DNA from 3 places in the Klebsiella africana genome. Region 1 is predicted to be linked to each of the others. Evidence: predicted binding sites of a transcription regulator. Region 1 holds the regulator's gene; each other region holds the start of a gene.
The links. Region 1 encodes Fur, which represses iron uptake genes when iron is present. Its sites were predicted from a motif close to ATAATAATGAGAACNACTATCAA; they were not measured.
Positions count from the first base shown of each region.

Region 2: fes (enterochelin esterase) is a predicted target of Fur. The motif match lies at 1,225-1,247, and genes of this name have one in related genera.
Region 3: sufA (Fe-S cluster assembly scaffold SufA) is a predicted target of Fur. The motif match lies at 1,047-1,069, and genes of this name have one in related genera.

Region 1 covers NZ_CP084874.1:3,660,806-3,663,072, forward strand. The annotation lists gene fldA (flavodoxin FldA) at 8-538, shown strand; gene fur (ferric iron uptake transcriptional regulator) at 830-1,282, shown strand; gene tcuR (tricarballylate utilization LysR family transcriptional regulator TcuR) at 1,409-2,267, shown strand, end outside.
Region 2 covers NZ_CP084874.1:3,777,458-3,779,724, reverse strand. The annotation lists gene fepA (siderophore enterobactin receptor FepA) at 1-1,048, opposite strand, end outside; gene fes (enterochelin esterase) at 1,308-2,267, shown strand, end outside.
Region 3 covers NZ_CP084874.1:2,115,484-2,117,750, reverse strand. The annotation lists gene sufB (Fe-S cluster assembly protein SufB) at 1-627, opposite strand, end outside; gene sufA (Fe-S cluster assembly scaffold SufA) at 630-1,007, opposite strand; gene LGL98_RS10235 (hypothetical protein) at 1,484-1,681, opposite strand; partial or broken gene LGL98_RS10230 (hypothetical protein) at 1,680-1,772, shown strand; gene lldD (FMN-dependent L-lactate dehydrogenase LldD) at 2,054-2,267, shown strand, end outside.

The DNA.
Region 1 (2,267 bases):
TTTACTCATGGCAATCATCGGCATCTTTTTTGGCAGCGACACCGGCAACACCGAAAATATTGCAAAAATGATTCAAAAGCAGCTTGGTAAAGATGTTGCTGATGTTCACGACATTGCCAAAAGCAGCAAAGAAGACCTGGAAGCCCACGACATCCTGCTGCTCGGTATTCCGACCTGGTACTATGGTGAAGCACAGTGTGACTGGGACGACTTTTTCCCGACGCTGGAAGAGATCGACTTCAATGGCAAACTGGTGGCGCTGTTCGGCTGCGGCGACCAGGAAGACTACGCAGAATACTTCTGCGACGCGCTAGGCACCATCCGCGACATCATTGAGCCACGCGGGGCGACCATCGTCGGTCACTGGCCGACGGCGGGGTATCATTTCGAGGCTTCCAAAGGCCTGGCGGATGACGACCACTTCGTCGGCCTCGCCATCGATGAAGACCGCCAGCCGGAGCTGACTAATGAGCGCGTTGAGAAGTGGGTGAAGCAGGTTGCCGAAGAGCTGCACCTCGAAGAAATCAAAAACGCCTGATGATTAAGCGGCGTAACTATTGAGTTGCGTCGCATTAATAGACAAAAGCAATCAAACTAATAGCTACAAGTTTTTAACTTTTAATCACATATCTGTACAATGTCCTCTGATTCTACGAGGCACGTGACGCAGTTTGTAGCTGGTGCCTCGTTTTTGACAGCAAACCAGGCCTGATGCTTGCAGTTTTCATTTACCAATGGCAGTTCTATAATGAGACGCATTACGTCGGGTTAATTTCTGTATGACTTCCGTTGAAGGAAGTAGATCGTTTAGCAACAGGACAGATTCCGCATGACTGACAACAATACCGCATTAAAGAAGGCTGGCCTGAAAGTCACACTTCCTCGACTGAAAATCCTCGAAGTGCTGCAGGAACCGGATAACCATCATGTCAGTGCGGAAGACTTATATAAACGCCTGATCGACATGGGCGAAGAGATTGGTCTGGCGACCGTTTACCGCGTCCTCAACCAGTTTGATGACGCCGGCATCGTGACTCGTCATAATTTCGAAGGCGGAAAATCCGTTTTCGAACTGACCCAGCAGCATCACCACGATCACCTGATCTGCCTCGACTGCGGCAAAGTGATCGAGTTCAGTGATGACTCTATTGAAGCGCGCCAGCGTGAAATCGCTTCCCGTCACGGCATCCGCCTGACCAACCACAGTCTGTATCTGTACGGCCACTGTGCGGAAGGGGATTGCCGCGAGGACGAACACGCCCACGACGCAGTGGAAAAGTAATTCCCCGCTTCGTCTGCTCTGAAAAGCCAACCTGCCGGTTGGCTTTTTTATGGGCGCTTCTGCCGCGCTTCCCGCTCACGCCTCTGGGGTAACCTTCCTCACCCCCGCTTTGTCCGGAGAGTTGATATGGAACTTCGCCAGCTACGCTACTTTGTGCGCATTGTTGAGACCGGCAGCATGGGGCGAGCTGCGCTCGATCTCAATATCGGTGTCTCGGCGCTTAGCCAGCAGATCGCGCGCCTGGAAAACGAACTGGCCATTCGCCTGCTGCAGCGGACCTCCCGCGGAGTCACGCCCACCAGCGCGGGCCTCGCCTTCTACTCACAAGCGCAGCTGGCGCTGCGCCATGCCGATGACGCCATCCTCGCCGCCCGCGAGGCGCGCCTGTCGGGCCACGTCAGCGTCGGCATGGCCCCCAGCACCGCCTCCGTTCTCGGTGTTCCGTTCATCAATGCGATGCGCGAAAGCTACCCCGACGTGCGTCTGCATCTGGTTGAAAGCCTTTCCGGCAATCTGGAACGGATGATCAACACTCGCCAGCTCGATTTAGCTATCGTTTTCCAGCAGGAGAAGATCCTGCGCTGGAGCGCCAGACCGGTGCTGGAAGAGCGCCTGTTCCTGATTGGCACCCATGCGCTGCTAGCCCCTCTTCAGGATGACCATATCACCCCTGACCAGCTCACCTCCCTGCCGTTGATTATGCCAAGCCAGGGCCACGGTCTGCGCGGCAGGCTGGAGGCGGTTTGCCAGCAGCATCATATCAGCGTTGAGGTGGTGGCGGAGATCGACGGCCTGGCCCTGCTGATGCAGGCCGTGCGCAGCGGACTGGGGGCCACCCTGCAGCCCGGGGCCGCTATCTCCCATCTCGACCACCAGGCGCTGAGAGTGATCGACGTCGTCAATCCGGTACTCAGTCGCCCCAACTTTCTGGTCAGCCTGTCCGATGATGAACTCACCCCGGCAGGCCTTGCCGCACGGGTAATAC
Region 2 (2,267 bases), 120 kb from region 1:
CGGCCAGGCCTTCGCCTTTGCGCGAGTTGCGGGTGCGCTCGTACTGCGCCCAGTTGCTGGTGGTCATCCCGTTATCCCAGGCGCCGTTCCAGGTGACCGAGTAGGTGTTGCGGTACAGCCGGTTGGTCTCTTTGCCGTAGTTCTCTTTTACCAGGTCGTTGGTGTTGGTGTTCTGGGTGTCGCCAGCGTAGAGGTTGCCCTGGCGGCTGTAGCCAGCTTCAAACTCCAGCGACTGCATCGGAGCGAATTCCCAGCGCACCAAACCATCGATGTTTTTGTTTTTCACCCCTTCACGTCCGGCAGGCAGGGTGTCGGCATAGATCCCGGTACGTTCGGACTGATGGCCCTGGTTGATATCCCAGGCGTCGGCCTGCGTTTTGTCGAGGTTACCGAACAGGCGGAAGCTGAAATCGCCGCCCAGCGGGCCGCTGAGGCTGAAGTTAGTGCGTTTGGTGGAGCCTTCATCCTTGTGCTCGGGGGCGTTCATATAGGTGTTCCATGAGCCGTGCCACTCATCGCCGGTTTTTTTGGTGATGATATTCACCACGCCGCCGGCGGCGCCGTTGCCGTAGCGGGCGGCGGCCGGGCCGCGGATCACTTCGATGCGTTCGATCATCTCCGGTGGCACCCAGCTGGTATCGCCGCGGGTGTCGCGCTCGCCGCGCCAGCCGAGACGCACGGAGTTGCGGCTGGTGACCGGCTTGCCGTCGATCAGGATCAGGGTGTTTTCCGGGCCCATGCCGCGGATATCAATCTGGCGGTTATTGCCGCGCTGGCCACTGGTGGAGTTGCCGGTCAGGTTGACCCCCGGCATGGTGCGAATGATCTCCGAGACGTCGCGCGCCGGTGGTCGTTTGCGGATCTCATCGGCGGTGATGGTGGAGACGCCCGGCGCCTGCAGATTCTGCTCGGCGGCGGTGACCACCATGGTCTCTTCAGCAGCGCTGTTTTTATCGTCGGTGGCGGTTTCCGCTGCGCTTAACGGAAAAGCAACCCCGTAAATTCCCAGATTGACCAGCAAGGCCAGGGATTTGATCCTGTTATTCATTGTTATTCCTGCTTTTTATCGCCACGTTCCCCAAACGCCCCTTCCCACCGGGAGGGGAGGCGGCATAAATGTTGCCAAAAGCGGGCAAAGGCACTCCGTCGCTGGCTGAATAAGCCCGCTTTGACATGTTCTGATGAAAGACGCGCTTCCCACGGCGCGCTAATACGCTATTGCAAATGCAAATAGTTATCAATAATATTATCAATAAATAGTGACAATTAATTAAAAAAGTCACGTGATACATAGGGTTAATGACAGAATGTTAAGGACAGGAAGCGAGGAGTGGTGGCAAACCCTGCGGGGGCCGCAGTGCCGCGCAGTGGATGATGCCATCGAGGTAACGTTCTGGTGGCGGGACCCGGTGGGGGATGAAACCCGCTCTCCCCATCGTCGGGTATGGCTCTATATCACCGGCGTGACCGACCACCATCAGAATGCGCGGCCGCAATCGCTGCAACGTCTGCCCGGGACCGACGCCTGGTTCTGGCGCACTACGCTGTCGCCGTCCTGGCGCGGCAGCTACTGTTTTATTCCCTCTGTCCGTGACGATGACTTTTCCCCTGAGGTATTTAGCGCTGACGCGCCCGACCGCGCGCTGCTGCGCGAAGGCTGGCGCAAACTGCTGCCGCGGGCGATAGCCGATCCGCTGAACCCGCACAGCTGGCAGGGCGGACGCGGCCATGGGGTCTCGGCCCTGGAGATGCCGCAGGCCCCCGTGCAGCCCGGTTGGGACCGGCTTAATGAGGCGCATCCTCCCGCCCGTTGCCTTGAGTGGCGTAGCGCGCGTCTGGGCAACCATCGCCGGGTCTGGATCTACACCCCCGGTGAGGCGGTCGACCCGCAAACGCGGCCCCTGGCGATCCTGCTCGACGGCCAGTTCTGGGCCGAGAGCATGCCGGTGTGGTCGCCGCTGGCCGCGCTGACCCGCGAGGGGAGACTGCCGCCGGCGGTCTACCTGCTGATCGACGCGATCGACAACCAGCGCCGCGGGGTTGAGCTTCCCTGTCATCGTGATTTCTGGCTGGCGGTGCAGGAGGAGCTCCTGCCGCTGGTCCACGGCCATGCCCCGTTCAGCGACCGCCCGGATCGGACGGTGGTGGCCGGGCAAAGCTTCGGCGGCCTGGCGGCGATGTTTGCCGCCCTCAACTGGCCACAGCGCTTTGGCTGCGTGCTCAGCCAGTCAGGCTCCTACTGGTGGCCGCATCGCGATGGCCGCGGG
Region 3 (2,267 bases), 1.5 Mb from region 1:
GATAAAGGTGCCGTCCGAAGCCACCGCGGCGTTCAGCGCGGCAAAGAAGTTGTCATTGCCCGGCACTACGGTCCCAAGATACTTTTTCACCAGTTCCGGATGATCGTGGATCGCCTCGCCGAAAGAACAGAAGATGATCCCCTGCTCGGCCAGCTTTTCGCGGTAGGTGGTCGCCACCGACACCGAGTCGAATATCGCGTCCACGGCCACCTCGCGCCCTTCACGTACCGGCACGCCCAGCTGGTTAAAGGCTTCTTCCACCTCGCTGGTCAGAAAGGTATTGGCCCCGGTCTGCTGCACCGCGCCAGGCTCGGAGGCGCAGGTCTCATCGCAGTTGCCGCAGGAGGGGGCGGAATAGTAGCTGTAATCCTGATAATTCAGCTTATCGTAATGCGCTTTCAGCCAGTGCGGCTCCTCCATTTCCAGCCACGCCCGGTAGGCATTCAGACGAAACTCCAGCATCCACTGCGGCTCATTGCGGCGAGCCGAGATAGCCCGAACGACTTCTTCATTAATGCCTTTGGCCAGCTCATCGGTTTGCAGGCGAGTAAAAAAGCCCTCTTTGTAGTTGAGCGGGCCGCCGGTCCAGGTTTTGACATCGTCAGTTGCTTCAGTATTACGCGACATAGTTACTCCGCCTGCACCCCAAAGCTTTCGCCACAGCCGCACTCGTGCTGCGCTTTCGGGTTATGAAATTTAAAGATTTCATTTAAACCTTCCCGGACGTAATCCAGCTCGGTGCCGTCAATGAACGGCATCGCCTGCAGTGGGGCAAACAGCTTCGCCCCGTCAGATTCAAAGAGCAGATCGTCGGGCGCCGGCTCAGCAATCATTTCAAGCACATAGCCAAAACCGGCGCAGCCGCTGGTTTTAATGCCCAGCCGCAGCCCTTTTTTGTCCGGCTGCTTGCGCATCAGATCGCGAATATGCGCGGCAGCGGCCGGCGTCATGGTCAGTCCCTGCCAGCTGAAATCGGCGGGATTAAAGGTTCCTGCTTGTACTTCCATCGATAGACCTCCAGGTTGGCGCCATCAAGGCATACCGCCATGTTAGTGATAATGATTATCACTTCAACCCTTCTGCAGCAGGGGTATTGCCCCCTTTAGCGCTTTTTATAAGCATAGACCCTCGGCCGGGGATTATCAGGGCGTACAAAGAGAACTTAATGGATTGATTTATAATATGTTATTTTGAAATCATTCTATATCCGCACGCAATGGCAAAGATGTATCGAAAATACCGATTTATGCGATAGCAGATGACCCGGTTCCTGTTTATCGCGGAAACCGGGAGGTGTAAGGTGACGTTGTCACCAGGCCGTACAGCAAGGCAGGAGAAGGAGCAGATCCTGTGGTTCTGGATAAAAAAGCGCCAGCCCGTGACGCTTTCGCAAAGGAACAATCGCCGCTCGCCAGGCCGCGATCAAGGGAATGAAAATCGTGATGTAACGGGCAAATGGATGGTCAGGCAGGGTGGCAGCTGGCTAGATACCTTTTCTGACCAGGCGGGCGGCTTGAACAAAAACCTCATCTTCCACCCCGTCCCCCTTCTGTCTGCCCAGTCTCACCAGCTCATCCACAATACTCCCTTGATTAATCTGCTTCTGTGTAGCCACTAAGCTAATGACCGCCGCGCCGATGGCCATGCCAATCAATGCCGTTTGTTCGTCTTTATCTTTCATGCTATCGCTCCGTCTGTCCTCCTCAGAAAGGCTAGCAAAAGATACCACCAGCTCAATTTCAAATTCACCTTCTTTACACCTCCCGGAAAACGCAGGCACCGCGCTGACCTCTCCTTCTCCCTGGTGGCAATGGTGCAAGGCGCTGTCGCCTGGCCGGGCTGATTTATTGTGCCCGATCCCCGCCCGGCGCAAAAAATAATGCCCTTGCCGCTTAGTATTAAAAGAAAATAACAACCTCAGAGTGCAACGCAGATTATTCCATAAGGGAATAGTGGGAATGCTAATATTTCATTTCCTCGCCGGTTTTTAGAGGCCTATAGTTTTTTTACCTGCAGAACATCCACTAAGGTTAAAAAACATAAGGACATAATAATGATTGTTTCAGCCCCCAGTGATTATCGCGAAGCCGCTCGTCGCCGTCTGCCCCGCTTCCTTTTTGATTATATTGACGGTGGCGCGGTGGCGGAAAACACCATGAACGCCAACGCCGCCGAGCTTGCCTCGGTAGCTCTTCGCCAGCGCGTGCTGTGCGGGGCGGGCGAACCGACCCTGGCGACCACGATCCTTGATGACGCATGGGCGATGC